Regions from separate parts of the Georgenia daeguensis genome, predicted to be linked through region 2. Evidence: riboswitches for the same ligand, from Rfam matches in the RefSeq annotation. Region 2 holds a riboswitch; the other holds the start of a gene.

Region 1 (15,616 bases), on a different contig from region 2:
GCGCCGCGGCATCGTCGAGGCGCGCGTCCCCCTCAGCCTGCTCCACCCCTGAAAGGAAGTTCATGCCCGCCCAGATCATCAGCGCCGTCCCCGTGCCGTTCACCGAGGAAGGGTCGCTCGACCTGACCGAGTTCGAGACCGTCCTGCGCACGATCGACCCGCACGTCGACGGCGTCCTCGTCGCCGGCACCACCGGGGAGTTCCCCGCGCTGGACGACGACGAGCGGGTCGAGCTCTTCCGCGTGGCCGCCGAGGTGCTCGGCACCGCCCGGGTCATCGCGCACCTCGGCCACGGCAGCACCCGGCAGGTCCTCCGCCTCGCCGCGGGGACGGCGGAGCTCGGCATCTCCCGGTTCGCGCTGCTCTCGCCGTACTACCTGCCCACCGACGACGACGGGGTGGTGGCCTTCTTCCGGGCGCTGACCGAGGCGTTCCCCGAGGCCGGCGTGTACGCCTACCTCTTCCCCGAGCGAACCGGCATGGACGTCCCGGTGGACGTGCTGCGCCGGGTCCTGGCGCTGCCCGGCATGGTCGGGGTGAAGCTCTCCGGCGGGGCGGCGGCGCGGCTCACGGAGTACGTCGCCGCGCTGCAGGACGGCCAGGAGCTCTACTCCGGTGACGACTCCACCCTGCCGTGGGTCCTCGAGCAGGGCGGGACGGGCGTCGTCTCCGGCGTCTCCTCGGCCTTCCCGGAGACGTTCTCCGCCCTGGCCCGCGCCCTCGACGCCGGCGACGACGACGCCGCCGGGCGCGCCCAGAGCATCGTCAAGGAGGTGGTGGGTCTGACCGGCCCCACCATCCCGCGCCTGAAGACCGCGATGGCCGCCCGCACCGGCGCCGCGTGGGCGAGCCGGATGGCGCTGCCCGCCGTGGACGCCGAGCTGCGGGGCCGGATCGAGGCGGCGGTGTCGCAGCACGGCTGAGCCAGCACACCGAGCAACCGGGGAGCCGGGCCCACGCGGCCCGGCTCCCCGCGTGCGCCGGCTTCGGGTGCCCGCGAGCTTCGGTCGGGCCCAGGTCTCCCGCCGGGTCGCCCGGTCCTCCGCCTCGCCCCTAGCGCAGCTCCGGCACCCTCGCGCGGTAGTGCTCGATCAGCTCGTCGTTCGTCGGCCCCGTCGCGTTCGCGCTGCGCCAGAACGCGGTCTCCGGCGCCGTCTCGGCGCACAGGACGAGGAGCGCGTCCCACAGCAGCGTGTTGCACAGCGAGGACAGCGGCGCCGTGCGGGGCGACTCCGGGGGCCAGCTCGCGTCCCCGGGCGGCACCCGGGTGTCGAGGACGACGTCGGCGAGCTCGTGGAGGCGTCGGCCGGCACGCAGCGGCGCCGCGTCGGACGCCGTCACCGAGGTCACGGCGACCACGCGCGCGCCAGCCTCGCGCGCGGACAGGGCGATCCCGACCGGGACGTAGTTGACGCCGGAGTTCGAGAAGACGACGACGGTGTCGTCGTCGCCCACCCCGGCCTCCCTGACGAGCCGCTCCCCCAGGCCCGGCCGCCGCTCGGCGACGGTGGAGCGGTCGGCCCCGTCGAGCGGCAGCAGCTCAAGGTCCCACAGGGGCCGGACGAAGGGCAGCCCGCCCGCGCGGTAGAACGTCTCCAGCACGCCCGCCAGGGAGTGGCCGGAGCCGGCTGCGTAGACGAGACCGCCGCGCCGTCCGGACTCCAGCACGGCCTCCGCCGCCCGCCTGAGCTGGTCGGCGTTCGCCTCCAGCACGCCGTTGAGGTGCTCGGTGGTGGCGCGGGCGAACCGCAGCAGGGCCTCATCCATCGCCGACCGCCTCGGCGAGGGCCCGCTCCACCGTGGGCACGTCGCCGGCCCCGCGGATCCGGTCGGCGAGGCCGCCGGTCAGGGCCTTGCCCATGGAGCGGATCATCTGCATGTGGGAGCCGCCGGACGAGAAGGCGAGGACGACGTCGACCGGGTCGTTGGTCGCGTGCCCGAACTCCACGGGCCGGCCGAGCCGCAGCGCGGCGAGACCCTCGGTCGTGGCGCCGGCCACCGCCTGCGCGTGGGCGAGCGCGACCCCGGGGGTGAGGACGATGTAGGGCCCGTGCTCCTCGACGGTCCTCACGCAGGCGTCGACGTAGGCCTCGTCGGCGGTGCCGAGCTCCACGAGGAGCCGCGCGGCGGCCCGGACGGCCTCGCGCCAGTCGGCGCAGGAGTCGAGCACCGCCGCGCGGACGGGCACACCCGGAGCCTCCTCCGAGCCTGGATCCCCGGCCATCACAGCCAGCCCTGCTGCTCGAGCGCCGGCCGGAGCCGGGACTCGAGAGCGGCGTCGTCGACGAAGTCCTCGACCGTGACCGTGACGGGGGCGGTGCCCTCGAGCTCGCTCGTGTGCATGCCCTGGCCGACGATGACGTCCGCCTGCGTGCTGCGAGCGGCGGAGATGTCGGTGTTCTCCACCTCCACGGGGATACCGAGGCGCTGGAAGACGGTCTCCGTCGTCATCCTCAGGATCAGGCTCGTGCCCATGCCGAGCCCGCACACGGCGAGCACCTTCAGGGGGTCCGGTCGGTCGGTCATGATGTCTCTCCTGTCGCTTGCCGGCGGCGGGCCGTGTCAGCCGGCCGGTTCTCGGTGGATCGTGCGGTCGGGGCCCCGCCGGTCGTCGGGCCGGCCGAGGTGCCCGCAGCGGCCGGGGCCGAGGAGCCCGCGGAGGCCGGGGCCCCCGAGGTGACCGGGGCTGCGGAAGTCTCGTCCGGCGTCGTCCTGCGCCGGGACAGCACCATGAGGATGGCGACGGTCGCGACCAGAACCGCCCCCGCGACGACCCAGACGGCGGCCGCGCCGAGCGGCTCGAGCAGCTGGGTGGCACCGAGGACGAGCCAGCCGACGGCGTACCAGTCGGGGTCGGCCAGCGTGGCGATCTCGGGGGCCGTGCTGTCGTACAGCCCCCAGCCGATCCACTGGCCGAACGCCAGCAGCACGCCGTTCACGAGGCCGCCGAAGACGGCGCCGCGCCAGCCGGCGACGGCGTTGCCGAAGACGCCGCCCGACCCGCCGCCGAAGAAGAGCATGATCATCGGCGGCACGAGCACGAACCAGCCGGCGGCGGCGAAGACGCCCATGAGGACGAGGAACACGACGGTCGAGGACAGGAAGCCGATCATGACCGCCGTCGGCGCCTTGGGGAAGACGACCGGGATGTCGAGCGCGGGCCGGGTGCCGGGAAGGACCTTGTCCGAGATGCCCTTGAACGCCGGGACGATCTCGGCCAGGAACATGCGCACGCCGAAGAGCAGGATCGCGATACCGGCCGCGAACCGCAGCGCCTGCGTCAGGCCCCACGCCCACGGCAGCAGCTGGGAGTCGCCCATCTGCTCCTGGACCACGGCGGAGTCGGCGAACGCGATGGCGACGAGCATGATCACGGCGATGATCAGCGCGGTGGAGACGTTGATGTCCTTGAAGAAGGAGATCGACCTCGGCAGCTTGAGCTTTTCCGAGTCGTGCCGCTGGGCGTCGCCCAGCCGCAGCGCCCGTGAGCCGTACCCGGCGAGGAGGGCAACGGTCGAGGTGGTGTGCCCCAGGCCGAACTGGTCGTGGCCCATCAGCCGTTTCATGAGAGGTGCGATCCACAGCGGCTGCAGCGTCCAGTAGCAGGCGATGATCACCGCGCCGACGATGATCAACGTGGTCCGCGGGATGTCCGTCAGCACCTCCACGAGGGAGGCGGCGATGACGATGCTCATCCAGAACATCAGGTGGCCGGTGAGGTAGACGTACCGCGCGGCCGGGAAGATCCGGACCAGCAGCACGTGGATCGCGAAACCCACCGCGATGATGAGCGGGACGGCCGAGCCCTGCCCGCCGAGGAAGTCGTTGAGGGTGCTGGTCGCCGCGGGCGGCTCCAGCCCGACGGCGGAGGCGACGATGGCCTGGAACGCCACCAGCCCGCCGACGAAGATCTCCACGCCGAGCATGAGGATGACGACGCCGACGACCGCGCGGATCGTCCCGCCGACCACCGCCTCGACAGGCTTGCGCTGCAGCAGCAGGCCGGCGAGGGCGATGAGGCCGATGAGGATCGGCACCTGGTTGAAGATGTTGTTGGCGATACCGGTGAGGATGTCCTGCAACAGTTCCACGGTGGCCTCCTTGCGACCGAGTGCTGCGTGGGTTGCTCACTCCAGTGCCATCATTCTGCTCCCGAGGCGTTCTTTCCTGCCGCACGTACGGCGCATTTCCAGCCTCCGATGGCCCGCCCGCCGTCCGGCGAGACGGGACCGCCACGGGAGACGGAGCGGGGCCGTCCTCTCCCCCGGGAGGACGGCCCCGCTCTCGTTCACCCGGCCGCTCGGCCGGGCGGCCTCACGCCCCGCAGGCCCACGGTGGCCTGCCGAGGCCGCGCTCGAGCGCCTGCGTGTGGTCTGCCGCGCCGCCGGGTGCCTCGGCCGGGGCCGAGCCGGGCGTCTCGCACGCGGGCACCTCGACCTCGGGCACGGTGACGGTGACCTCCTCGGTCACCCCGTTGACGGTCAGCCGCACGGTCGCGGTTCCCGAGCCCACGGCGGTCAGCTCGCCGGTGGCCGGGTTGAGCCGCAGCACGGCCGCCTCGCCCTCCAGCTCGGTGCCCGACCCCGGCTCGGACCCGGCGGAGACGGTCACGCCCTCCCCCGCCCAGTCGGCGCTCATCGGCCAGCCCACCGGAACCGCACGGGTGCCGTCCTGCGTGACCGTCCCGCCGACGACGGCGGTCTCCCCGAGCGTCAGCTCGGCCGGCACGTCGAGCGTGAGCGAGTCGACCCGGGCGCGGACCTCGGCCCGCATCCAGTCCAGCCGGTCGGTCACGGGTGCGGGGCTCTGGCCCACCACGCCGTCGGCCGGGTCGATGCCGAGCAGCGTCCACCCGGTGAACCCGCCGTTGTCCGGCGTGGAGGCCGGCGACTTGCCCGAGTTGCCGTTGATGACGTTGGAGACGCCGTCGAAGCTGCGGGCGTGGAACGCGCCGACGTGGGCGTTGACGGCCGCGACGGACTTGCCGGAGGTGGCCCGGAAGTCGGCGAGCGCCTCGTCGACCGCCGCGGCCTCGTACCGGTCGGACAGCTGCGAGGCGTCGTCGGGCAGCGGGTCCTCGGTCGGGTGGTGGAAGAACACCATCACGCCGGTGACCGCGGGGTCGGACGCCGCCGAGGCGAGGGAGTCCTCCAGCAGCCGGATCTGGTCCAGCCCGCCGGCCCGGAGGGACCCGGCGGAGGTGTCGAGCGTGACGACCCGCGTGCCGGCCACGTCCACCACGTTCTGCGCCGGCCCGAACGCTGCCTCGAAGGCCCCGATGGAGCCGCCCATGATCTCGTGGTTTCCCGGCACGTACAGGTACGGGACGGCGTCGCCGACCTCCTCCTCGAGCACCCGCCTGGCCAGGTCGAAGTCGATCGTGGCGCCCTCGTCGACCAGGTCGCCGTTGACGACCAGCAGGTCCGGGTCCTCGGCGACGATCTCCCGCAGCGTCCGCCGCGCGGCCGCGACGGTGTCGGAATCCGGGGCGCGGCCGACGAACTGCGCGTCCGACATCACCGCGATCCGCTGGGCGTACCCGTCCACGGTGCCGTCCGTGACGATCACCGGGTCGTGCACCGGCGCCAGCACCGGCTGCTCGACGTCGGGGGCGACGACGGCCCTGATGTCCGTGAACGCGACGTCGCCCTGGTAGCTGGCGGTGGAGCGGGTCTCCATGATCCGCACGCGCTCGAGCGTGAGGGGGAACGGCGTGCCCGCCGGGACCGTGAACGTGGTCTCCTTCCAGCCCTCCCAGGTGATCATCGGCCCGTCGAGCTGCTTGACCACGCCGTCGCCGTCGCGCACCTGCAGGCGCGGCCAGGCGCCGGTGGCGTCGCCGTCGATCAGCATCGTGATGGCCTGCGGCTGGCCGGGCACGGGGATGGGCGCGGGCGCGACGGCGTAGGAGCCGCGGGTCGCCGTCGACGTCGTGAAGTCGTGCGTGAGCCGCAGCGCCGCCTGCCCCTGGGGGCCCTCCGCCACGGTGAGCGTGCCGGTGGCGCGCGCCTGCGCGAAGGTCCACGACGCGCCGTCGGACAGGTCCGTGACCGGCTTGGTGGTCAGGCCGACGGTGACGGGCAGCTGCACGACGGTCCCGGCCACCTCCAGCTGGGCGAGCGCCGAGCCGGAGCCGGTGGTCGCGGTGATCGTGAAGGCCCCCAGGCCGGCCGGCTCGATGGTGAACCCCTCGTCGATGGAGGCGTCGACGTCGGAGACCTCGATCGGCGCGGAGAACCCGTCGGCGTCGTGGCCGGTGAGGGAGACGGTGGCGGTGTCGCCCTCGCCCTCCATGGCGATCTGCGAGGTCGACGCGGTGACGTGGTCCAGCGGGCCGAGCACGGTGAGGTTCGTGGCGCCGGTCAGGCCGGACGCCTTGTACGTGACAGTCGCGGGGCCGGGAGTGACGCCCTCCAGTACGGCGCCGGTCTTCGTCTGCTCGGTGAGAACGGCGTTGGCGTCGGCGCCGTTCGGCAGCGAGCCCGGCGAGGTCACGGTGAACCGGCCCTCGGCGTCGGTGCCGGCGAGCTGGTCGGTCAGGCCGACCCCCTCGACGGTTCGGTGCAGTCCGGGGATGACGTGGTGGGCGTCGTCGCCGTCGAGGGCGGGGCGCACGGCGACGTCGGTCAGCTCCTCGGTGTCGGCGGAGGAGAAGAACGCCAGGGAGTTGGCCACCACGCGCTGGGAGCCGTCGGAGGGGACATTGACGAGCTCGGGCTCGGTGCCGCCGGCGGGGCGGGCCACCATGGTGGTGGAGCCGCCGCCGTCGATGTTGACGGCGTTGTGGGCGCCGAGGTCGATCATGAGCTCGGCCATCTCCACGCGGGTCAGGCCGCGGGCGGTGGCGCTGCGCCCGTCCACCGTTGCGACGAGGAGCTCGGAGCCGTCCTCGGTCAGCCCGAGGACGGTGCGGGCGGCGACCGGCTCGTCGGGGAAGTCGGCCAGCTGCCCGTCCAGGACCAGCGGGACGTTGCCGCCGATCCCGAGGTCGACGTCGGAGCTCGGGGAGATCGTCACGTCCACGGCCTGACCGACCGCCAGGGCGCGCAGGGCGGCGGCGCCGGTGCCGCGGCCCAGCAGGACCTGACCGCCCGCGGGGAAGGTGGGCACCCCGGCCCCGTCGGTCACTGCGGTGACGGTGCCGCCGGAGACGACGGCGGTCGCGACGTCGGTCTCGCCGGGCAGGCCGGCGGGGCGGTCGAGGGAGGCGTTCCCCCACCGCTCGTTGTAGACGCCGATCGAGTCGGCCGGGACGGTCGCGCGGTTGAGGCCGGCCAGCTCGTGGGTGGTCCCGCCCGCGGTGAGGGTGCCGGAGGCGGAGAGGTACTCGACGGCCGCGACGCCGTCGGTGAGCGTGAACGCCGGGAACGGCTGGCTGTAGCCGTTGATGACCTCGCCGTCGCTGATCGTGGTGAAGATCGGGGCGTTGGTGAAGTTCATGTCGAAGTGGTTGCCGTTGACGGCGGCGACCGCCCCGGTGCCCTCGACCTGGTCCAGCACGGTGGCCGGGGATGTGGTGGAGCCCGAGTCGAGGACCTTCATGCTCAGGGTCGGCTCGGTGAGGTCCGCCTTGAGGATGTTGCCCGACGTCCAGCCCTTCTCCTCCAGGCGCTGGAAGCTGGTCAGGTCCAGGCCCGGCGCGACCGCCTGGGTGGAGACCTCGTGGAGCACGGACCCGTCGGCGTCGAGGTCGAGCCCGTTGTCGTCGCCGACGGTGACCAGGTCGGCGAGGGTCTCGGCGTCGGTCGGCTCGGTGGTGGCCAGCGCCGGCAGGGCGCCGACGGCGGCGAGGCAGAGGCCGGCGCCGGCGAGCGCGGCGGTCAGTCTTCGGGCAGGAAGGTGCACGGTTCCCCCGGATGATCGGTGCGGGCTGGCGCGGCCCGGACGTCGTCGTCCGGCCGCGGTTACCGACCGTAGCGAGGGGATATGGCTCGGTGATGAACGGCGGGTGAGCGGTTGTGGCCACGGCCGGTACCTGCCACCCCCGGCTCAGCCCCGCCGGCCCCCGAGCAGCGGGACGACGCCCGCGATGACGATGAGCCCGGCCCCGACGGCGGCGAGCGCCGAGATGCCCTCGCCGAACAGGGCGGCACCGAGCAGCAGCGCCACCACGACCTCCCAGTAGGACAGGCCGGAGAGCTCCGCGGCGCGCAGGTGCTTGCCCGCCACGACGAGCAGGCCGAGCGCGAGGAGCCCGCAGACGAGGAAGAACGCGGCGGCCCACGCCCAGTGGGTCGCCGTCATCCCGGACAGGTCGGGCCGCACCACGGCGACCAGGGCCGCGGTCCCCAGCGTGCCGAAGGCGAAGTTCCAGAAGCTGCGCACGTCCGCCGGCATGTCGGCGCGGTACCGGTAGCACAGCAGCGCCGCCCCGTAGAAGATCCCGGAGGCGATGCCGAGCCCGACGCCCAGGGCCTCCTGCCCGGACGCCGCGGCGGGCTCGCCGCCGACCAGGCCCGCCGCCAGCGTCATCCCGACGAAGCTGGTGACGAGGGAGACCACCTCGAGACGGGTCATCGACTCCTTGAGCAGCACCCACGCCAGGGCGGCCGAGAGGACCGGGCCCAGGTAGTGCAACGCCACGGCGAGCGCGAGGTCGACGAGGACGGTCGCGGAGAGCAGCGTCGCCAGCGACAGCCCGAGGAAGACACCGCCCAGCACGACGGACCAGGACAGGCGTGTGCGGCGCAGGACGCCGAGGCGGCGGCCGGCGGCGAGGACGACCAGCATCCCGATCGCGCCGACCAGCATGCGGCCCATCGTGAGCGCCTCGCCGATCGGTGCGCCGGACGGAGTGGCCAGGCGGCCGAACACCCCCGCGGTGCCCATGGCGGTGGCAGAGACGACGATCGCGACGACGCCGAGGCGGCGGTTGCGGGCCGGGGCGCCGGCACGAGTGATCTCGGGGACGCGCACGGGCGCGTGGGCGGACAGTGCCACAGAACTCCTCAGGACGGGCACGCGCGGGGGCGCGCAGAGCGGGCGGATCGATCCCCGCTCTGTCATCGGACCTGAGAGCTTTCACGGGCCGCGGCCCGGTTACACCGTCGGTGGACCCCCGAGGGGGTCGCTTTCCAGAGGAGCCTCGCCGGCGGCGGTCTTGGGGGCCTGAGAGATTCCCGGGGAGGTTGCTCCTTCGGCGCCCGCTGCTGCGGGACTCTCCCGCCGCGGTTCGGTGGCGTGTTCAGTTGTGGAGGTTTCAAGTATGCCTTACCGGACCGCAACGGCGGCAAACGCGGCGCGGCGCGCGCGTGCAGGGCGTCAACCTGCGGGTGACCACCCGAACGCCGGCGCCACGTGCCGGGCGATGTTCTCCAGCAGCTGGGCGTTGTACTCGACACCGAGCTGGTTCGGCACCGTGAGCAGCACCGTGTCCGCCGCCGCCACGGCCGCGTCCTTGCTCAGCTCCTCCGCGATGACGTCGGGCTCCCCGGTGTAGCTCTTGCCGAACCGTGCGCGGACGCCCTCGAGCATGCCGACCTGGTCGTGCCGCTCGTCCTCGCGGCCGCCGAAGTAGGCGCGGTCGAGGTCGGTGGTGAGCGGGATGACGCTGCGGCTGACCGAGACGCGGGGCTCCCGCTCCCAGCCGGCGTCCCGCCAGGCCTGGCGGTAGAGCTCGATCTGCTCGGCCTGCAGCTCGTCGAACGGCACGCCGGTGTCCTCGCTCAGCAGCGTCGAGCTCATAAGGTTCATCCCCTGCTCCGCCGTCCACCGCGCGGTGGCCCGCGTCCCCGAGCCCCACCAGATCCGCTCGGGCAGGCCCGGCGAGAGCGGCTGGATCGCGAGCGGGGCGTCGCTCCCGGTCATCCGCGGGTTCGCGCGCGCCACCCCCGCGCCGTCGATCGCGGCCCGGAAGAGCTCGGTGTGCGCACGGGCCATGTCGGCGTCGCTCTGCCCCTCGGCGGGGACGTAGCCGAAGGACTCGTACCCGCGCAGGGCCGTCTCGGGCGAGCCGCGGCTGACGCCGAGCTGGAGGCGCCCGCCGCTGATGAGGTCGGCGGCCGCCGCCTCCTCGGCCATGTAGAGCGGGTGCTCGTAGCGCATGTCGATCACCCCGGTGCCGATCTCGATGCGCGAGGTGCGCGCGGCGATCGCGGAGAGCAGCGGGAAGGGCGAGGCGAGCTGGCGGGCGAAGTGGTGCACGCGCACGTACGCGCCGTCGATGCCCAGCTCCTCCGCGGCAACGGCGAGCTCGATGGTCTGCAGCAGGGCGTCCGCGGCCGTGCGGGTCTGGGACCCAGGCACCGGCTGCCAGTGCCCGAACGAGAGGAAGCCGATGCGCTTGCGGTGCGTCCCGCCGTCCGTGGTCATGGCCGCATCCTCTCAGCCGGCCCCGACGTCGAGCAGGGTGAGCCGGACCCGCGCCGTGTCCCCCGCCTCCAGCCGCTCCGCCTTCCGCACCGCCTTCTTGATGGGCAGCACGTAGGTGCGCCGGCCGCTGTCGGGGAAGACCGACGTCCGCCACACCGTCCTGCCGACGACGACCTCCACCCGCACCGAGCCGAAGCCACGCTCGTACGGGGCGCTCAGCTCGAGGATCTCGTCGGCCACCTCCGTGGGCAGCGAGACGAACGTCCAGGTGTCCATCTGCCGGGCGTCCCAGAGCCACAGCGCGGCGTCGAACTCGTAGGTCACGGCGGCATGCTCCCGGCGCTGGGCCCGCGGGTCAACCGGTTTGGCGACCGGTCAACCGGTTCGGCGGCCGGCCCACGGTTCGGCGGCCAGCCACGACGGCGGACGGCGAGGGCGGCGCCCCGGCCGCACGCCGTCGCTCGAAAATGCCGTGCCCCCGCCGGGCCGGGAGGGCACGCTCTCCCCGTACCGACCGGTCCGGCCGGCGGCGATGACGTCACGCGCGTCCGGACGATGAGGAGGTTGTGCGGTGGCTCGCGTGCCGACCCGGATCGACGCCGCGATCCGGCACCTCGACCCTGCGGGGACCGAGCGGGTTCTCGAGATCGGCGGCGGCACGGGCGTGGCGGTCGAGATCCTGCTCGACACCTTCCCCCGTCTCACGTGCACCGCCGTCGACCGGTCCGCCCGTGCGGTCGACCAGACCCGACGGCGCAACGCCCGGTTCGTCGAGGAGGGGCGGCTGACCGTCGTGGAGGCGGACGTCGCCGACCTGACGGCCGCGCTCGGCGCGGACGCCACGTTCGACCTCGCCCTGGCCGTCAACGTCAACGTCTTCTGGACCCGGCAGGCGGTGCACGAGGCCGGCGCCCTCGCCGCGCACCTGCGACCGGGCGGGCGCCTGTGCCTCGTCTACGAGCTGCCGGACGGGCGGCGGCCCCGCGAGGACGTGGCGGACCGCGTGGTCCGCTCCCTCGACGTCCCGGGTCTGCGGACCGCGGTCCGCGCCGAGGACGGTCTGCTGGTGGTCACCTCCAGACGCGATCTGGGAGGGTGAGCCCCGTGACCGACCACGCCGTCCCGCAGAGTCCCGCCGCCCCACGGCGAACGCACGTCGTCACCGGCGCCGACTCGGGGATCGGTGCCGAGCTGGTCGGGCTGCTGAGGTCCGCCGGTGACCGGGTGCTCACCTGCGGCCTGGGCGACGGGGTCGACGTGCGCGCCGACCTGGCCACCGCGACCGGACGCACCGCACTCGTGACGGCCGTGGAGCGGCTCGCCCCCGACGGCCTCAACGGCGTCGCCCTGGTCGCAGGGATCGACGACCGCGGCCCGGCCACCGTCTCGGTGAACTACTTCGGCACGACCGCGGTGCTCGACGGGCTCCGCCCCCTCCTCGCGCGCCGACCCGCCCCGCGGGCGACCGTGGTCACCTCCGCGTCGTCGCTCTCGGCCGGCGATCTCGCCGTCGTCGAGGCCTGCCTGGCCGGGGACGAGGCGGCGGCGCGGGCGGCCGCCGGGGGTGCGGCCGGGCGGGGACGGGGCGCCGTCATCTACCGCTCGACGAAGATCGCGCTGAACCGCTGGGTCCGCCGCCAGGCCGCGGACGCCCGGTGGGCCGGCGCGGGGATCACGCTCAACGCGGTCGCACCTGGCGTGGTCGACACCGAGACCGCCCGGCGGACGATGCTCGGCAACGCCGCACAGGCACGGGTCCTCGCCGAGGCGTTGCCCCAGCCGCTGGGCATCCCCGGACCCGTCCGCGCGGTGGCGAGCGTGATCGCCTGGACGCTGGCGGAGGAGAACGCCTTCATGACCGGGCAGGTGCTCTTCGTCGACGGCGGCGCCGACGCGGTCCTCCGCGGTGAGGGGCCCTACGAGGACGGGGTGCGCTACAGCCCCGCGGCGGTGGCCAGGATGGTCTTCTGGTCAGCGGTGGCGCGCCTGCGGCGCTGATCACCGGAGCGCCGAGCCAGCCGCCGACCGGGCCGCCGGAGCGCCGAGCCAGCCGCCGACCGGGCCGCCGGAGCGCCGAGCCAGCCGCCGGCGGCGGGCCGCCGGAGCGCCGAGCCAGCCGCCGGCGGCGGGCCTGACCCCCGTCAGAGGACCGAGACACGAACGAGATCGAGGTTCTGGTTCGTGCATCGACGAATCCGAACCAGAGCCTCGATCTCGTTTGGGCCTTGCGAGCCTCTCGACCCGACGGCGCGGGTCTAGCGGTCCCGGCCGCCGAGCACAGCAGTACCGACGCGGACAAGCCCGAGCGCGACGGCGTAGGTGACCAGCGCGATCGTGGCGATCTGCACGACGGCGGGGGTGCGCCGTCGTCCGCGGTGCGCCCCGTCGCGCGACTCGCCACCGGCGATGCCGGCGTCGGCCCGGACGTGCTCCGCCGCGGGGCACGTCTCCTCCGGGCCCTCGACGAGATAGTGGTGACCGTCGGGCGTGGTGTGCACGTGCATGGTCGCGGTGGGGTCGGTCATCGTCCTGGTCCTTCGACGGCGGCGGGAGTCTCCTACCGGTATATCCGAAAACGGCGCCAGGAGCGCGCCCGCCCGGCCCCGCGCGGGCCGGAGATGCGTCACACTTCCGGCGCCGAGACGGCGCCGCCGCGGGCCTCCGCCCGGGCGTCACGCCGTCGCGAGCGCGCGCGAGAGGAAGTCGACCTGGTCGGCGAGGACCCGTTCCCGCACGTCCGGCCGGTACATGTCGAAGTGGGAGCAGGGGTAGGTCCGCACCTCCACCCGCGGCGCCGCCCGGACCAGCTGGTCGGTCTGCTCCCCCTGGGTCTCCCGGTCGAGCGCGGCGACGCACACGAGCAGCGGCATCGTCAGCCGGGACGCGACGCTGCCCGGGCGGTAGCGCATCATCGACCACAGCGCCCGCGGCGCGACGCGGTTCTCCCAGGTGTCGCTCGCCAGATTCTCGACGGTCCGCTGCGCCTCGTCGCTGGCCATCACGGCGAGCTCGCCGGGGCGCCCCACCGCCTTGATGTAGCCGGGCGGCAGGCGGAACGCCCCACGAAGGGCGTCCCCGGCCATGGCGCGCAGCAGCGCCCGCTGCGACCGGGCAGAGCGCCCTTCCACCTTCCTGGGGAAGCCGTTGAAGGGCACCTGCGCGACGACGGCGGCGATGCGCGGGTCGTCCGCCGCGACGGTCACCACGTGCCCACCGCCGAGCGAGGTGCCCCACAGCGCGACCCGGTCGGCGGCGACGCCGGGCAGCCGGCGCAGCTGGGCCACCGCGGCCCGGATGTCGGCGAGCTGGCCGCGGATCGAGACCACCTGCCGGGGCCGGCCGTCGCTGCGGCCGAAGCTGCGGTAGTCGAACGTCAGCGCCGCCCAGCCGTGCTCGGCGAACGTCGTGGCGGCGGCGACAACCGAGGGCGTGTCCTGCGTGCCGCCGAACCCCGTGCACACCACGACGCCGGGCGTGGTCCCGCCGCGATCCGGCCGGTAGAGGTTCCCGGCGAGCCGCGTGCCGCCAGACAGGAACGTCAGCGCCTCGGGTCCGGTCGCCATCGCTACGTCCTCCACCTCCCGACGGCGGAAGCGCGGCTCCCTCGGGCGTTCCGGCGTCGTCGACGCTCCCAGGCTAGCCAGCCCGCTCCCGCCCGCGGGGCGGGACCGGCGACCCGGACGGCGTCGATCCGGACGCCGACGACCGTCGCCCGGTGACGACACCGGGAGTCGACACCGGGCCGATGTGGCCGGCGGCAGCCCGCTCATAGCGTCACCGTCATGACACAGCACACCCCAGACACAGCCCCGATGGTGCCGACCGGCACGTCGCGGCCACGCCCGGCACGCCTCCAGGCCGACCCGAGAACGGGACGGCAGAAGCTGGCCCACGCGGTCACCCTCGCCTACGCGTGGGTGATGATGATCCTGCTCGGGGCCATCGTGCTCGAGACGTTCATGGTCTACCCGAACGTCTTCGCCGACCCGCCGGAGTCGCTCGAGCTCGGCATGGAGTTCCTCGCCGTCACGGGGCCGAATGACTTCTTCCCGCCGCTCGGGCTCGCCACCTGGGTGCTCGGCGGCGCCGCCCTCGTCCTCACCTGGCGGGAGCGCCAAGCGCGCTGGTGGATCCTCGTCAGCCTCGTGGCGATCCTCGGTGAGGGCCTCGCCTCCATCGTCTACTTCTGGCCGCGCAACGAGATCATGTTCGTGGAGGGCCTGGCGGTCCACTCCCCCGAGTACCTGGTGCAGGTGGCGCGGGAGTTCGAGACCTGGCACTGGCGCTCGCGCATGGGGTTCAACGTGGTGGCGGCCGTGGGCGCCTTCGTCGGGTTCCTCCGGGTCTACCGGCTCCGGTGGGCGAGCTAGACGGCCACACTGGGCAGGTGCGCGCACGCCCGGTCCGCGACCCCGGGCGCCCACCCGTCACGGTGGGCGCCGGCCGGTCCGTGCCGGCGTTCCTCGCGTCTGTCGCCCTCCTCTCGGCCGTCTTCTGGGCGCTCGACCCGCTGCTCGGCGACCCGCTGGGCGCGCTCACCGGCACCGACCTGCCCGCGAGCGCGCTCATGTTCCTCGTGCCCGGCGCGGCAGCGGTCGCCCTGACGTGGCGCCGCGGCGGGCGCCCGGCCGTCCGACGGCTGCTGACGACGGCGACCCGGCGGCCGCGTCCGAGATCGCGGCTCTGGTACGTGCCCACCCTGCTGCTGATGCCCGCCGTGGTCGTGGCGAGCTACGCCGTCGTGCGGCTGGCCGGGCTGCCGCTCCCCCAGCAGATCGTGGTGCCGTGGGCCGCCGTCCCCGTGCTGCTCGCGCTGTACCTCGTCAGCGGGTGGTGCGAGCAGCTGGGCTGGACCGCCTACGCCACCGACCCGCTCCAGGCCCGCCTGGGCGCCCTCGGCGCGGCGCTCGTCCTCGGGCTGGCGTGGGCGCTCATCCACGTCATCCCCTACGCCCAGGCCGGCCACGGCACACGGTGGATCCTCGGCCAGTGCCTCTACACGGTGGCGCTGCGGGTGCTGCTGTCCTGGATCTACGCCAACGCCGGGCCGGGCATCCTGGCCGTCACGCTGTGCCAGGCGTCCTCGAACGTCGCGTGGTCGCTGTTCCCGAACCACGGCTCGCACTTCGACCCGGTGGTCGCGGGCATCCTCGTCGGCCTCGCGGCCGTGGCCGTGGTGGTGCTCTCCGGTCCGCGCACGCTCGCCGGGAGGTCGACGTCGTGACGGACCCCGGGGCGACCGTCACGGGGCTGCTGGCCGGTCAGGGTTACCGCGCGGAGTCCGTGCGCCCGCTCGGGTCGGGCC
Region 2 (15,616 bases):
GCCACCTGGGCCACCGTGGCCTGCATCTGCGCGCGCGAGGGCACGCCGGTGGCCAGCAGCGTGGCCTTGTTGGCGTTGGCGGAGGCGACGGTGGCGTCCGGGTAGGTGCGCCCGAGGAAGCTGTTCGGCACCAGCGGCGTGGTGGCCGGCGCGGCGGGCGTGGCGGCCGTGCCCGGGACCTTGAGCTTCTGCCCGACGTAGATGAGCCCGCGGGCGTCGAGCTTGTTGGTCTGGACGACGGCGGAGACGGTGGTGCCCCACTGCTTCGCCAGCACGGAGACGGTGTCGCCCGCCCGGACGGTGTAGGTGCCGGAGGTCGTGGCCGGCGCCGGGGCGCTCGAGGGAGCGGCGCCGGCGGCGCCCGAGACCACGAGCTTCTGGCCGGCGTAGATGAGGCCCGACGGGCGGAGGTTGTTCGCCGCGATGATGGCGCGGACGGTCGTGCCGTACTTCTTGGCCAGGCCCGAGACGGTCTCGCCGGCGCGCACGGTGTGCGTCCCGCCGGTCGTGACGGCCGGCGTGGTCCGGGTGGGCACGGAGGTCGCCGTCGGGGCGGCGGAGGCGGGGAGCGAGGCCGTGCCGGAGACGGCGAGCTTCTGGCCGACGTAGATGCGGTGCGCCGAGTCGAGCTTGTTGGCCTGGACGAGGGCGGCGACCGTGGTGCCGTACCGCTGGGCCAGGACGGAGAGCGTGTCGCCGGCCGTCACGGTGTGGGTGACGGCGGGGCGCGCGGCCGCGCGCGAGGCCGCCGTGGTCGCCGGCCGGGCGTCGGAGGCCGAGGCGGCGGAGGGGATCTTGAGCATCTGGCCGACGCGGATGAGCGCACGGGAGTCGAGGTTGTTCGCCCGCACGATCGCACTGACGGAGGAGCCGGTGCGGGCGGCGATGTGGGAGACCGTGTCACCGGCCTGGACCCGGTAGGTCATGGTCGGTGTGGCCGCGGGCGCCTGCGGTGCGAGGGCGGTGGCGCCGAGGGTGGCGCTGTGCAGGCTGGCGGGCGGCTGGGCGGGCGCGGCCTGGGCCGTCGCGGCGGGGACGGCGACGCCCACGGCGGTCGTCGCGGCCAGGGCCAGACCGATACCGGCCCGTCCCGCCTGGGTGCGGGCAGTGGTCCGAGAGCTGTTCTCGACCTTCGACATCGATCCTCCAACGGGGTCGTGCACAGGGGGCCGGCTCAGAGACACGACCGCTCGTGTAACGGACGTGACTCGTGTTGTCGGTGATACCAACGTGACTAATGAAACCAGTGTGACAGTAGCGACTGTAGGTGCGTGTCGACAACCGATTGTCCGAAACGGTCCTCTAAGATTCCTCCGTGACCGACGCGCCCGAGGACCCCACCCGCTGGTACTCCCTGCCCGAGGTGGCGGAAATGCTCGGTCTCCGCCTCCGCGACGTCCGCTCCCTGCTGCGGGAGCACCGTCTGCTCGCGGTGCCGCACGGGCCGAACGGCGCCCGCTCGGTGCCCGGTGAGCTGCTGCTGGGGCCCGACGACGTCGACGGCCCGGGGCCGCTGCCCGCGCTGCGCGGCACGCTGATCCTGCTCGCTGACGCCGGCTACGACGCCGAGGAGTCCTTCCGCTGGCTCTTCACGCCGCACGCCGAGCTCGAGGCGACGCCGATCGCCGCGCTGCGCGCCCGGCGCACCCACGCGGTGCGGCGGGTCGCCCAGACGCTCGCCTTCTGACGGGCGGCCGGGACGCGCGTCCCGGCCCGGCGGCAGCGACGCAGCGCCGCGGACCGGACCGCCCGGATCAGGCGGCGCGGCGGGTGAGCGCCGCCGCGAGCTCCCGCAGCAGGGCGTCGGCCCGCCGCGGCAACGCCGCCGTAGCCAGGGCGACCAGACCGGCCTGGTAACGCGCCTCGATCATGCGCTCGTGCTCCTCCACCGCACCGGTCGCACGCATGACCCGCTGAAGGGCGGCCACGTCGTCGCCGGTGAGGTCCGCCGCGCCCACCCGGTCCCGGAGCAACGCGCGGTCGTCCGCGCCCGCCCGGCGCACGGTCATCGCGAGCAGGGCCGTGCGCTTGCCCTCGCGCAGGTCGTCGCCCGCCGGTTTGCCGGTTGTCGACGGGTCGCCGAAGACGCCCAGCTCGTCGTCACGGAGCTGGAACGCCTCGCCCAGCGGCAGCCCGACGGCGGACAGCGCGGCGAGCAGATCGTCGTCCGCACCCGCGAGCGCGGCACCCACCAGCAGCGGGTGCTCCACCGAGTACCGCGCCGACTTGTGCCGGACCACCTGCAGGGCCCGCGCCAGCGCAGCGTCGCCGTCGTCCTCCCACGGCTGGGCCTGGGACCGGACGTCCAGGTACTGGCCGAGGGCCACCTCGGCGGTCATCGCGTCGTAGGTCCGCCGCGCCCGGCCCCCGGCCGCGGGTCCGACCGCCGCCTGCGCCTCGTCCATCTCCATGGACGACAGCGACAGCAGGAGGTCGCCGAGAACGATGGCGGACGCCTGACCGTAGTCGTCGGCGTCGCCGAGCCAGTCCCGCTCGGCGTGCTCGAGGGCGAACCTGCGGTGCGCTGAGGGCATGCCGCGCCGGGTCTGCGAGGCGTCCATGACGTCGTCGTGCACGAGTGCGGCACCCTGGAAGAGCTCGAGCGCGCTGCCCGCGAGGACCACGGGCCCCCCCAGCGAGGCGTCCGGGGCGGCCGCGGCCCAGCCCGCCCCGCACAGCAGCGCCCGGAGCCGCTTGCCGCCACCGAGCAGGGACCTGGCGGGCGCCAGGAAGTCGGTCAGCGGCGCGCCCACGTGCGCGAGGTGCGCGGTGCGGTCGTCCAGGGCGGTGAGGACCCGCTCGGCGACGGCCTCGCGGAGGTCGGACAGGGCGGTGCTGTGCATGACCCGACCCTATGCGCCCCGCGACCCCCACCGTCCACATCGCAGACCCTGACCCGTCCACAGCGCGGCGCGTCCGTCCACCCGACCGCCGCTGTGCACAGCCGGCGGCGGCCGCGGCGTCCGTGCACAGGCGCGGCGCGGGCACCAGGAGTTCCGCGGCTGGATGGACCCATGACCACCACAGAGACCATCCGACTGTCCCAGCCCCGCGACCTCATCGCCCTCATCCCGTACCGGCTGGGCTTCCACCCCGCCGAGTCCGCCGTTCTCGTGGCCGTGAGCGTCACCCCGGACGGCCGGAAGGAGGTCGGCCTGGTGGCGCGCATGGACCTCGCCGACCTCGCGTCCCCGCTCAGCGGCGGCGAGGCGGCGGCGGTCCTGGCTGGCCACGTCGCCGCCCAGCAGCCCGAGGACCTCCACCTCGTCCTGTACACGAAGGAGGAGGACGACCGGGTGCTCCACGACGTCGTGGACCATCTCGCCGACGCCCTGGACGAGGCCCTGTGGCCGCTGGCGCCCGATCTCGACCCGTGGCGGGTGGGGCCGCGTGGCTGGGGCCATCTCGACACCTGCGACTGCTGCCCGCCGGCCGGCCATCCGCTCGAGCTGCTGACCGCGTCCCCGGCGGCGGCGGCGATGGTGACGGCGGGACGCGCCGCTGCGGGGGACCGGTCGCAGCTCGCGGTCGTGCGCACCCGCGACGGCGACGCGCTGGCCACCGCCTTCGCAGCTGCCGAGGCGGAGCGCGAGCGACTCCGCGAGGTGCGCCGGGCCTGCGGCGGCGCACCGCTCGTGCGCGGCGCCGCGTTCGGCGTCCCCGGTGCCCGGCCCGCCCGCGACCAGGAGCCGCTGCGGCGCTGGCGGGAGCAGGGCGCCCGGTTGTGGGACGCCGCGGTCGCGACCGGTCCGGGTCAACGGTCGCGCACGGCCCCCGAGGTGCTGGGCCGGCTGCTCGTCGTGCTCGGCGACAAGGTCGTGAGGGACGCCGTGGTGGCCGCCACGATGGAGGCGGCCGAGGGGCGCACGGGCGACTACCTCGATCCCGGGACGGTGGTCCGGGCCTTCGAGACCGAGGTGGCGCCGGACGCCGAGATGGTCGGCCGGGCGACGGCGCTCGCCCAGACCGTGGCCGCCCATGCCGAGCCCGGTGGGGGCGGCCCGGCCCTGGGTGCTCTGGCGTACCTGGCCTGGTGGGGCAACGAGGGGGCCCGCGCCGACGTGGTCGCGCGGCAGGCGCTGCAGGAGGAGCCGGGCCACCGCCTGGCGGAGCTGGTGGTGGCGGCGCTGGAGGCGGGTATGCCGCCGGCGTGGGTGCGGACACCGTGACGGTGTCGCCGTCCGTGCCCGCCGTGCGTGAGGTGCTCGTGACCGCGGTGTTTCGGGTAACGTCCCGGGCACGGTCCACGGGGCCGCCCGGCAGGCGGCAGGAACGGAGCAGGCATGACGATCGTCGTGGGGTACGTGACCACGCAGGAGGGAGCGGCGGCGCTGGACGCCGCCGTGGCGGAGGCGCGACGGCGCGACTCCCGGCTCATCGTGGTGCTCGCGCGTCGCTCGCGCGGCGACGACCCGTCGCTGCTGGAGGCCGAGGCCGACGCCGTGCGTGACCTGCTCGACGACGCGGACATCGCCTACGACATCCGCCAGCTCCGGCGGTCCGACGACGTCGCGCAGTCCCTCGTCGCCACGGCGGAGGAGGTCGAGGCGGAGCTGATCGTCATCGGGCTGCGCCGCCGCTCCCCGGTGGGCAAGCTCGTGCTCGGGTCGAACGCGCAGCGCATCCTGCTCGACGCCCCCTGCCCCGTGCTGGCCGTCAAGCCCGTCCCCGCCGCGTCCTGACCGCGGCGCGGCCGCGACCGCGTTCCCGGCACCGCCGGTGGTAGCGTGCACCCCGCGCGGCGGGTGATCCTCCGACGCCACCCAGAACTGGATATCGGGCCGTCAGCAGTCGGCACGGGAGAGCCGTCGCCCCCGCGACGCACCGAAGGAGCAACCGCCCCGGCAATCTCTCAGGTCCCCGCACCGTGTCGATCAGGCCACTCTGGAAAGAAGTCCACGCGTCCACGGGCTCACCCATGGTGAAAGGGCCGCCGTCCGGCGCCCGAAACTCTCAGGTACCAGCACAGAGGGGGAGCCGATCGACGTGCGCGCCCGCGCACGCGTCCGACGACCCGACGGAGCTCCCCGCATGACCACCGACCTCCTGCGCACCCCGCTCTACGCCGTGCACCGCGACGCCGGCGCCGCGATGACCCCGTTCGCCGGCTGGGAGATGCCCCTGCGCTACACCTCCGACCTCGCCGAGCACGCCGCGGTCCGCGAGCGCGCCGGCCTGTTCGACCTCTCGCACATGGCGCAGATCGAGGTGTCCGGACCGGGGGCCGCGGACGCGCTGGACCACGCGCTGGTCTCCCGCAGCTCCACCCTCGCCGTCGGCAGGGCGCGCTACACGATGATGGTCGCCCCGGACGGCGGCGTGGTCGACGACCTCATCGTCTACCGCCTGGCGGAGACCGAGTTCCTGGTCGTCGCCAACGCAGCCAACCGGACCGTGGTGCTGGACGAGCTCACCGTGCGGTCCGGCGCCGACGTGCACGTCGCCGACCGCACCGAGGCCCGGGCGCTGGTGGCGCTGCAGGGCCCGGTCTCGACCGAGGTGCTCGCGGGACTCACCGACACGGATCTGGCCGCCCTGAGGTACTACGCCTCGGTCCGCGCCGAGGTCGCCGGCGTCCCCGTGCTGCTCGCCCGCACCGGCTACACCGGCGAGGTCGGTTTCGAGCTGTCCGTGCCCGCCGCCTCCGCCGTGCCGCTGTGGTCGGCGCTGCTCGAGGCCGGTGCCGGGTCGGGCGTCGTGCCGTGCGGGCTCGCCTGCCGGGACACGCTGCGGCTCGAGGCGGGCATGCCCCTGTACGGGCACGAGCTCAGCCGCGACGTCACGCCCTACGAGGCGAACCTGGGCCGGGTGGTCGACCTCGAGCACGACTTCGTCGGCAAGGACGCCCTCGCCGACCGGGCTCAGCACCCCAGCGGGACGGTGCTCGTGGGGCTCGCCGGCGAGGGCCGCCGCGCCGCCCGCGCCGGCAGCACCGTGCTCGACGGCGACGGCGCGATCGGCGCCGTCACCTCCGGCGTCCTGTCGCCGACCCTGGGCCACCCCGTCGCGATGGCGCTCGTCGACCGCGACAGGGCCGCCGTGGGCACCCGCCTCGAGGTGGACGTGCGCGGCAGGCGCCAGCCCGTGACCGTGGTCGACCTGCCCTTCTACCGCCGCCCTCGCTGACCGCGACGGCCCGCCCTCGCGGCGAGAGCCGCAGCACCCAGACCCCACACCCTGCCAGGCAAGTCCCACCGAATGGAGCGACCGTGAGCTACCCCGACGACCGCCAGTACACCGCCGACCACGAGTGGATCGCCGTCGACGGCGACACCGCACGGGTGGGCATCACCGCCTACGCGGCCGAGGCGCTGGGCGACGTGGTCTACCTCGACCTGCCGGAGGTGGGCTCGACCCTGACGGCGGGGGAGACGTGCGGCGAGATCGAGTCCACCAAGTCGGTCTCCGACCTCATCGCCCCGGCCGACGGCGAGGTGACCTCGGTCAACCAGGAGGCCGTCGACGCCCCCGAGACCGTCAACGCCGACCCGTACGAGCAGGGCTGGCTGTACACCCTGCGCGTGACCGAGCTGCCGGAGAACCTGCTGGACGCCGCCGGGTACGGCGCGCTGGTCGAGGGGCAGGGCGCGTGAGGGAGTTCTCCGACCGCCACATCGGGACGGACGCCGCCGCCCAGGAGCAGATGCTCGCCGCCGTCGGTGTGCCCACGCTCGAGGAGCTCGTCTCCGCCGCCGTCCCCGACTCGATCCAGGACGGGTCGGCGCCCGCCGGCCTGCCCGGGGCCGCCTCCGAGCACGAGGTGCTCGCCCGCCTGCGCGGGATCGCGGCGCGCAACACCGTGCGCACCTCGATGATCGGGCAGGGCTACTACGACACGCTGACGCCGCCGGTCATCCAGCGCAACGTCCTGGAGAACCCCGCCTGGTACACCGCCTACACCCCGTACCAGCCGGAGATCTCCCAGGGTCGCCTCGAGGCGCTGCTGAACTTCCAGACCGTGGTCACTGACCTCACCGGGCTGGACGTCGCCGGGGCGTCGATGCTCGACGAGGCCACCGCCGCCGCCGAGGCGATGCTCCTCGCGCGGCGTGCGACCAAGCACAAGGGCGACCGCTTCGTCGTCGACGCCGACACCTTTGCCCAGACCCGTGCGGTGCTCGAGACCCGGGCCGCCCCGCTGGGCATCGAGCTCGTCGTCGCGGACCTCGGCGAGGGCCTGGACGGGACGGATCTCGACGGCGTCTTCGGCGTCCTCGTCCAGCTGCCGGGAGCGTCGGGCCGGGTCCTGGCCCGGTCCGTGCTCGAGCGCGCGGTGGGTGCGGCGCACGACGCCGGCGCGGTGGTGATCATGGCCGCCGACCTGCTGGCGGCGACGCTGGTCACCCCGGCCGGCGAGCTGGGCGCGGACATCGCGGTCGGCTCGACCCAGCGCTTCGGGGTGCCGCTGGGCTTCGGCGGGCCCCACGCGGGGTACCTCAGCGTGCGCAAGGGCCTGGAGCGTCAGCTCCCCGGCCGCCTCGTCGGCGTCTCCCGCGACGTCGACGGCGCACCCGCGCTCCGGCTCGCGCTGCAGACCCGCGAGCAGCACATCCGCCGCGAGAAGGCCACCTCCAACATCTGCACCGCCCAGGTGCTGCTGGCCGTCATGGCTTCCATGTACGCCGTCTACCACGGGCCCGACGGCCTCCGGGAGATCGCCGAGGCAGTGCACACCCGCACCCGGGCCCTGGCGGCCGGGCTGCGGCAGGCCGGCGTGCGGCTGAGCCACGAGCACTACTTCGACACCCTCGAGCTCGTGGTGCCCGGCCGGGCCGACGCCGTGCGCCGGGCCGCGCTGGAGGAGAACATCACCGTCTGGGTGCAGGACGCCGACCGGGTGCGCGTCTCCGTCGACGAGGCCACCGGCGACGAGGACGTGGCCGCGCTCGCCGCGGCTGTCGCGCGCGCCGCGGACGCGGCCGCCGACGGTGCCGTGGACCCCGTCGGGCCGGGGGGCCCTCGGGCTTCGGCGGCGGTGGCGGAGTCGGTGGAGGTCGCGCTGCCCGCGGACATGACCCGCACGAGCGAGTACCTGACCCATCCGGTGTTCTCCACGTACCGCACCGAGACGGCGATGATGCGCTACCTGCGCCGGCTCTCGGACAAGGACTACGCCCTCGACCGGGGCATGATCCCGCTCGGCTCGTGCACGATGAAGCTCAACGCCGCCGCGGAGATGGCGGCGATCAGCTGGCCCGGGTTCGCCCGCATCCACCCGTTCGCCCCCGCCGAGGACGTGGCCGGCTACCTGCAGCTGATCCACGACCTGGAGGGCTGGCTCGCCGCCGCCACCGGCTACGACGCCGTCAGCCTCCAGCCCAACGCCGGCTCGCAGGGCGAGCTTGCCGGGCTGCTGGCCATCAAGGGCTACCACGAGTCCCGGGGGGAGACGGCACGCGACGTGTGCCTCATCCCGGCCTCGGCGCACGGCACCAACGCGGCCTCCGCGGTCCTGGCGGGGATGCGCGTGGTGGTCGTGGCCACCGACGAGGGCGGCAACGTCGACCTGGCGGACCTGCGCGCCAAGGTCGAGGAGCACGCCGAGCGGCTGGCCTGCATCATGATCACCTACCCCTCCACCCACGGCGTTTACGAGGAGCAGGTCCGCGAGGTCTGCGAGGCGGTGCACGCCGCCGGCGGTCAGGTCTACATCGACGGGGCGAACCTCAACGCGCTCGTCGGGCACGCGCGGCCGGGCGTCTTCGGGGGCGACGTCTCGCACCTGAACCTGCACAAGACCTTCTGCATCCCGCACGGCGGCGGTGGCCCCGGCGTCGGTCCGGTGGCCGCGCGGGCCCACCTGGCGCCGTTCCTGCCCGGGCACCCGCTCGCCCAGGACGGCGAGAGGCGCTCCGGCGCCGTCTCGGCCGCGCCGTACGGCTCGCCCTCGATCCTGCCGATCAGCTGGGCGTACGTGGCGCTCATGGGTGGGGAAGGGCTGCGGCGCGCGACCGGCGCGGCGGTCCTGGCCGCGAACTACGTCGCCGCACGACTCGAGGACCACTACCCGGTGCTCTACCGCGGCGAGAGCGGGCACGTGGCGCACGAGTGCATCCTCGACCTGCGGCCGCTGCGTGCGGCCACCGGCATCACCGTCGACGACGTCGCCAAGCGGCTGATCGACTACGGCTTCCACGCGCCCACCATGAGCTTCCCGGTGGCCGGGACCCTCATGGTCGAGCCGACGGAGAGTGAGGACCTCGCGGAGCTCGACCGGTTCTGCGCGGCGATGGTCGCGATCCACGCAGAGGCGCAGCAGGTGGGGTCCGGGGCCTGGCCGCGGGAGGACAACCCGCTGGTCAACGCCCCGCACACGGCGGAGATGCTGACGGGGGAGTGGGACCACCCCTACACCCGCGCGGAGGCCGTGTACCCCCTGCCCTCGCTGGTGGAGGGGAAGTACTGGCCGCCCGTGCGGCGCGTGGACGGTGCCTACGGCGACCGGCACCTGGTGTGCGCGTGCCAGCCGGTCGAGGCGTACGGGACGGTCTCCTGACCCGTGCCTGACGGACGAGGCCCGCGCGCTCCGGCGTGCGGGCCTCGTCACGTCCGCGAGAGGGCGCGGCCGTCCGGGCACGTGGGGTGGGGGGATCGTGCTGCTACAGGCGTGGTGGTGCCTTGGTGAGCGTCCGGGCACGTGGTGGTGCGGGCGGCTGCGCCCAGGTGCGTGGTGGTGCCGAGACCGGGGTGGTGGTGCCGAGACCGTGCCGGGCATAGAAGGACGCGCTCCGGCGTTGACGTGAGGTGACGAGCAGCAGCGCTCGCCGGGATCAGGTGTTACCACGACCGCGTTCCGGGTGCCGGGCGGGCCACCTGAGGCTATAATTATAGGGTTGCGACGGTCTGAACGGATCGATCGTCGGCCCCCGCACCCCGCCGAAAGGTATTTCGTGACGTCCTCCTCTGCCTCCAAGACCACCTCCGCCCCCGCGGACCAGCCCACTGAGGCCTCGGTGGAGCAGGCTGCGCACGCCCCCGAGGCCCCGGCGCGGAAGACGGCGACGTCGAAGGCGCCCGCGCGCACGACCAAGGCCACGGCCAAGAAGGCGCCGGCCGCCGCGAAGCCTGCCGCCGCGAAGGCGAGCTCGCGCACCAAGAACGGCGCCCTGAAGGCCGTGCCGGACGTCGAGGACCCCCAGACCCCCGACAAGGACGAGGACGAGGCGGCCGCCGAGGCCGCCGCCGGCGAGACCGGCTTCGTCGTCTCGGACGCCGACGACGACGACGCGCCGGTCCAGCAGGTCGTCACGGCCGGGGCCACCGCGGACCCGGTGAAGGACTACCTCAAGCAGATCGGCAAGGTCGCGCTCCTCAACGCCGAGCAGGAGGTCGAGCTCGCCAAGCGCATCGAGGCCGGCCTGTTCGCCGAGGAGAAGCTGGCGACCGAGGCCGACAGCCTCGCGCCCAAGCTCCGCCGCGAGCTGCAGTGGATCGCCAACGACGGGCACCTGGCCAAGAACCACCTGCTCGAGGCCAACCTGCGCCTCGTGGTCTCCCTCGCCAAGCGCTACACGGGCCGCGGCATGCTGTTCCTGGACCTCATCCAGGAGGGCAACCTCGGTCTGATCCGCGCGGTGGAGAAGTTCGACTACACCAAGGGCTACAAGTTCTCCACCTACGCCACGTGGTGGATCCGCCAGGCCATCACCCGCGCCATGGCCGACCAGGCCCGCACCATCCGCATCCCGGTGCACATGGTCGAGGTCATCAACAAGCTGGCCCGCGTCCAGCGGCAGATGCTCCAGGACCTGGGCCGCGAGCCCACCCCGGAGGAGCTGGCCAAGGAGCTGGACATGACGCCCGAGAAGGTCGTCGAGGTCCAGAAGTACGGGCGCGAGCCGATCTCCCTGCACACCCCGCTCGGCGAGGACGGCGACAGCGAGTTCGGCGACCTCATCGAGGACTCGGAGGCGGTCGTGCCGGCCGACGCGGTGAGCTTCACCCTCCTGCAGGAGCAGCTCCACGCGGTCCTCGACACCCTGTCCGAGCGCGAGGCCGGCGTGGTGTCGATGCGGTTCGGCCTCACCGACGGGCAGCCGAAGACGCTCGACGAGATCGGCAAGGTCTATGGCGTCACCCGCGAGCGGATCCGCCAGATCGAGTCCAAGACCATGTCCAAGCTGCGCCACCCCAGCCGGTCCCAGGTCCTGCGCGACTACCTGGACTGACAGCGACACCCCCGGGGCCCGCACCGTCGTCCGACGGTGCGGGCCTCGGGCGTTCCCGGGAAAGCGCGTGCGCGATCATGACGTTCCTGCTCGATGTGCGCCGTCGCGGCCGGATATTGCCGTGAGCGGTCCGTGCCCGCGCGCCTAGGGTTCCGTCCATGACGACGACGCCGCCTCTCGCCCCGCCGCGCACGACCGGGCTCACGTGGCGCCCCCTGACCGTCGAGGACGTGCCGGCCTGGCACGGCCTCGTGCGCGCCGTCGAGGACTTCGACGACACCGCCGAGCGGAACACTCCCGACGACCTCGTCGACGCGCTGACCGACGGCAGCTGGAAGGACCCCGCCGCCGACACGGTGGTCGCCCTCGACGCGGACGGGGTCCCCCGGGCGTTCGGCGTCGTCGAGGTCCGCCCCGGGGACACCCGCAGCGTGCGGGCCTTCTGCTGGGGCGGGGTCCATCCGGGGTGGCGGGGTCGCGGCGTGGGCCGCGAGCTCCTGCGCTGGCAGGAGGAACGAGCCCGGCAGAAGACGGCCGCGGCCCGGCGAGACCTGCCCGCGTTCGCCCGGGTGCACACGGACGAGCACGTCACCGCTGCGCGCCGCCTCCTGGAACGCGCCGGCTTCCACGCCGAACGCTGGTTCGTGGACATGAGCAGGCCTCTCGACGGCGACCACCCCGTGCCCGAGGTCTCGCTCGACCCCGACCTGCGGCTGGTCCCGCTCGACGCGGTCGACGTCGAGGCCGTGCGGCTCGCCCACAACGAGGCGTTCGCCGGTCACTGGGGCAGCGAGCCACGTTCGGAGGAGGACTGGCGCCGCTCCGTCGTCGGATCCCGCTACCTCCGGGCCGACTGGAGCTTCGTCGTCCTCGACGGCGAGGAGGTCGCCGGGTACACGGTGGCGTCGGCCTACGAGCAGGACTGGGAGGTGCAGGGGTACACCTGCGGCTGGACGGACCTGCTCGGCGTGCGTCCGGCGTGGCGCCGCAGAGGCATCGCGCCGGCGCTGCTCGCCGCGTCGATGCGGGCCTTCGCGCGGTCGGGGATGGAGCGGGCCGACCTCGGCGTCGACACCGAGAACGGGAGCGGGGCGCTGGCGCTGTACACGCGCCTCGGGTACCGCCCGGACCGCAGGGGCATCGCGTACACGAAGGAGCTCTGACCGGCCCTCGCGGGCCTGACCAGCTACCACCTGCGCCAGCTCGTCAAGCGCGGTGCCGGCCCTACCGGGTCCGGCGCGCAGCACCGGGCCACCCGCCGCACGCGACGAGCGCACGGGCGCCGGCAGGGGCGCGAGCCCGCCGAGGCCCGCGCACCCCGCGTGTCCGCGCCCTCGGCCCATGAACGACGCGACGGCCGCCACCCGGTGGGTGACGGCCGTCGTGACGGGGGGTTCGGTCAGCTGACCGAGGTGCCCTCCTCGGCGTGGAGCCGGGCGGTCTCGTCGTGGATCTGCGTGGCGACCTTGCGCAGCGCCTCCTGGTGCTTGCGGGCGTGGTGGGCGCAGAAGAGCAGCTCACCGGTCGCCATCTGCACGCGCACGTAGGCCTGCGCGCCGCAGGCGTCGCAGCGGTCCTGAGCGGTCAGGGCGGGGATGTCGGTCGTTGCTGTCACACCAACATGTAACCATTCGGCGGCCAGATCCATCCCGCGGTGGTGCGGCGGTTCGCTCCCGGCGTAGCCGTTTGTGGCCGTCGCCACGCGACGCGCCGTGATCCGGCGCACGACTCGCGGGTCGGTGCACCGACCCGCGCCGCGGGAAACCTAGGATCGACGGGTGTCCACCGCCATCGCCACCGGATCCAGCTACACGGCTCGTCACCTCTCCGTGCTCGAGGGGCTCGAGGCCGTGCGCAAGCGACCCGGCATGTACATCGGGTCCACGGACTCCCGCGGGCTCATGCACTGCCTGTGGGAGATCATCGACAACGCGGTCGACGAGGCGCTCGAGGGCCACGCGAGCAAGATCGACATCATCCTGTACCCGGACAGCTCGGTGGAGGTGCGCGACGACGGTCGCGGGATCCCCGTCGACACGGTGGAGTCCCTCGGGCTGAGCGGCGTCGAGGTGGTCTTCACCAAGCTCCACGCCGGCGGAAAGTTCGGCGGCGGCTCGTACGCCGCCTCGGGCGGTCTGCACGGCGTGGGCGCCTCGGTCGTCAACGCGTTGTCCGCGCGGCTGGACGTCGAGGTCGACCGCGGCGGGAAGACCCACCGCATGACCTTCCACCGCGGCGAGCCCGGGGTCTACGACGACCGCAAGGGCGTCTCGCCCGAGTCGCCGTTCGAGCCCTTCACCGACGCCTCCGAGCTGACCGTGAGCGGCAAGGTCAAGCGCGGCGTGACCGGCACCCGGGTGCGGTACTGGGCCGACCGGCAGATCTTCCCCGTGTCCGCCGAGTTCTCCTACGAGGACCTCATCGAGCGCGCCCGGCAGACCTCGTTCCTGGTCCCCGGGCTGACGCTCACCGTGCGCGACGAGCGCCGTCGCCCCGGCACGCCGGGGGAGGACGGCCCGGTGGAGGAGGTCTTCCGGCACGACGGCGGGGTCGTCGACTTCGCCGACTTCCTCGCCACCGACACCTCCGTCACCGACACCTGGCGGCTGCAGGGCGAGGGCACCTTCTCCGAGACGGTCCAGCAGCTCGACGGCAAGGGGCACCTGCGGCCGGTCGAGGTGCAGCGGCGCTGCGAGGTCGAGATCGCGCTGCGCTGGGGCATCGGCTACGACACCACCGTGCGCTCCTTCGTCAACATCATCGCCACGCCCAAGGGCGGGACGCACCTGACCGGCTTCGAGCAGGGGCTGCTCAAGACCCTGCGCAAGCAGATAGAGACCAACGCCCGCCGGCTGAAGGTCACGGCCCGCGACGGGAAGGTCGAGAAGGACGACGTCCTGGCCGGCGTCACCGCCGTCGTCACGGTCCGCGTCCCCGAGCCGCAGTTCGAGGGGCAGACCAAGGAGGTCCTGGGCACGGCGCCGGTCCGGGCGATCGTCGCCAAGGTCGTCGAGACCGAGCTGACCGCGCTGCTGACCTCCCCGAAGCGGCACGAGAAGACACAGGCCGCCGCGCTGCTGGAGAAGGTCGTCGGCGAGATGCGTGCACGCGTGTCGGCGCGCCTCCAGAAGGAGATCTCCCGGCGCAAGAACGCCCTGGAGTCCTCCACGCTGCCCGCGAAGCTGGCCGACTGCCGCAGCGACGACATCGAGCGCTCCGAGCTGTTCATCGTCGAGGGGGACAGCGCGCTCGGCACCGCCAAGCTGGCCCGCTCCAGCGACTTCCAGGCGTTGCTGCCCATCCGCGGGAAGATCCTCAACGTCCAGAAGGCCTCGCCCGGGGACATCCTGAAGAACGCGGAGGTCGCCTCGATCATCCAGGTGATCGGGGCCGGGTCCGGCCGCACGTTCGACCTCGACGCGATCCGCTACGGCAAGATCGTGCTGATGACGGACGCCGACGTCGACGGCGCCCACATCCGGACCCTGCTGCTGACGCTCTTCTTCCGGTACATGCGCCCCCTGGTGGAGGCCGGGCGCGTCTACGCCGCCGTGCCGCCGCTGCACCGCGTCGAGATCGCCGGCTCGGGCGGGAAGAAGGGCGAGGTGATCTACACCTACGCCGAGGCGGAGCTGACGAACCTGCTGAAGAAGCTCGAGCGCACCGGCAAGCGGTACAAGGAGCCGATCCAGCGCTACAAGGGCCTGGGGGAGATGGACGCCCACCAGCTCGCCGAGACCACCATGGACCCGTCCCGGCGCACCCTGCGCCGCATCTCCATGGCGGACGAGGCGGCCCTCGTCGAGGCGGAGCGCGTGTTCGAGCTCCTCATGGGTAACGAGGTCGCCCCGCGCAAGGACTTCATCGTGGCGGGGGCGAACCACATCTCCGCGGACCGCATCGACGCCTGACGGCGACGGGCCCGGCCTGCCGACGGCAGCGGGCCAGCCGGCGCGACGGGCGGAGCCTCGCCCGGGGTGAACGAAGTCACCCGCCGCCTCCGGGTCGCGAAAGTGTCGCTCGGTAGGATCGGGCCATGTCCTCTCCCGCGAGCTCCCGGGTCCCGCTGTCCGAACGACTGCGCGCTCCAGAGGTGGCCGAGGTCCCAGGGCCGCACCACGGCCTGACCTGGCGCCACCTCGGTGCGGCGGACTCCGACGCCGTGCTCGACCTCGTGGCGCGCTGCGCCGTGGTGGACAAGCCGCTCGCGGCGCCGGGCCCCCTGCAGGTGGCCGACGCCTTCGACCCCGCCCACACCCAGGTCCGGGACTCGCTGGGTGGGTTCTCCTCCGACGGCGAGCTCCAGGCGATGGCGGTGGTCTACCTGCCTCCGGGGGACACGGACATCCTGCGCGCCTTCATCACCGCCACCATCGCCCCGAGCTGGCGCGGCCGCGGGATCGGCCGCGCCCTGCTCGACTGGCAGGACGCCCGGGCGCGGCAGCTGC

The links. Region 2 has a riboswitch for glycine ahead of gcvT (glycine cleavage system aminomethyltransferase GcvT). Riboswitches for the same ligand answer to the same signal wherever they lie in the genome.
Region 1: it holds a riboswitch for glycine, as region 2 does, so the genes downstream of both, ABD774_RS10000 (DMT family transporter) here and gcvT (glycine cleavage system aminomethyltransferase GcvT) in region 2, are expected to answer to the same signal.

What each region holds. Positions count from the first base shown of each region.
Region 1 covers NZ_BAABBA010000008.1:130,343-145,958, forward strand. Annotated here, with positions in the region: gene ABD774_RS09965 (sialidase family protein) at 1-52, shown strand, start outside; gene ABD774_RS09970 (dihydrodipicolinate synthase family protein) at 63-923, shown strand; gene ABD774_RS09975 (sugar isomerase domain-containing protein) at 1,054-1,767, opposite strand; gene ABD774_RS09980 (PTS sugar transporter subunit IIA) at 1,760-2,188, opposite strand; gene ABD774_RS09985 (PTS sugar transporter subunit IIB) at 2,224-2,526, opposite strand; gene ulaA (PTS ascorbate transporter subunit IIC) at 2,523-4,091, opposite strand; gene ABD774_RS09995 (phosphodiester glycosidase family protein) at 4,315-7,845, opposite strand; gene ABD774_RS10000 (DMT family transporter) at 7,990-8,940, opposite strand; glycine riboswitch at 9,086-9,175, opposite strand; gene ABD774_RS10005 (LLM class flavin-dependent oxidoreductase) at 9,262-10,311, opposite strand; gene ABD774_RS10010 (DUF1905 domain-containing protein) at 10,324-10,635, opposite strand; gene ABD774_RS10015 (class I SAM-dependent methyltransferase) at 10,883-11,410, shown strand; gene ABD774_RS10020 (SDR family oxidoreductase) at 11,416-12,309, shown strand; gene ABD774_RS10025 (hypothetical protein) at 12,567-12,836, opposite strand; gene ABD774_RS10030 (alpha/beta hydrolase) at 12,984-13,874, opposite strand; gene ABD774_RS10035 (hypothetical protein) at 14,094-14,681, shown strand; gene ABD774_RS10040 (CPBP family glutamic-type intramembrane protease) at 14,699-15,535, shown strand; gene ABD774_RS10045 (phosphotransferase family protein) at 15,532-15,616, shown strand, end outside.
Region 2 covers NZ_BAABBA010000002.1:141,579-157,194, reverse strand. Annotated here, with positions in the region: gene ABD774_RS02420 (LysM peptidoglycan-binding domain-containing protein) at 1-1,139, opposite strand, end outside; gene ABD774_RS02415 (Rv2175c family DNA-binding protein) at 1,316-1,687, shown strand; gene ABD774_RS02410 (polyprenyl synthetase family protein) at 1,755-2,843, opposite strand; gene ABD774_RS02405 (DUF4192 domain-containing protein) at 3,015-4,169, shown strand; gene ABD774_RS02400 (universal stress protein) at 4,284-4,682, shown strand; glycine riboswitch at 4,788-4,878, shown strand; glycine riboswitch at 4,879-4,979, shown strand; gene gcvT (glycine cleavage system aminomethyltransferase GcvT) at 5,032-6,126, shown strand; gene gcvH (glycine cleavage system protein GcvH) at 6,210-6,593, shown strand; gene gcvP (aminomethyl-transferring glycine dehydrogenase) at 6,590-9,496, shown strand; gene ABD774_RS02380 (RNA polymerase sigma factor) at 9,891-11,168, shown strand; gene ABD774_RS02375 (GNAT family N-acetyltransferase) at 11,327-12,331, shown strand; gene ABD774_RS02370 (DUF7455 domain-containing protein) at 12,568-12,816, opposite strand; gene ABD774_RS02365 (DNA gyrase/topoisomerase IV subunit B) at 12,947-15,079, shown strand; gene ABD774_RS02360 (GNAT family N-acetyltransferase) at 15,205-15,616, shown strand, end outside.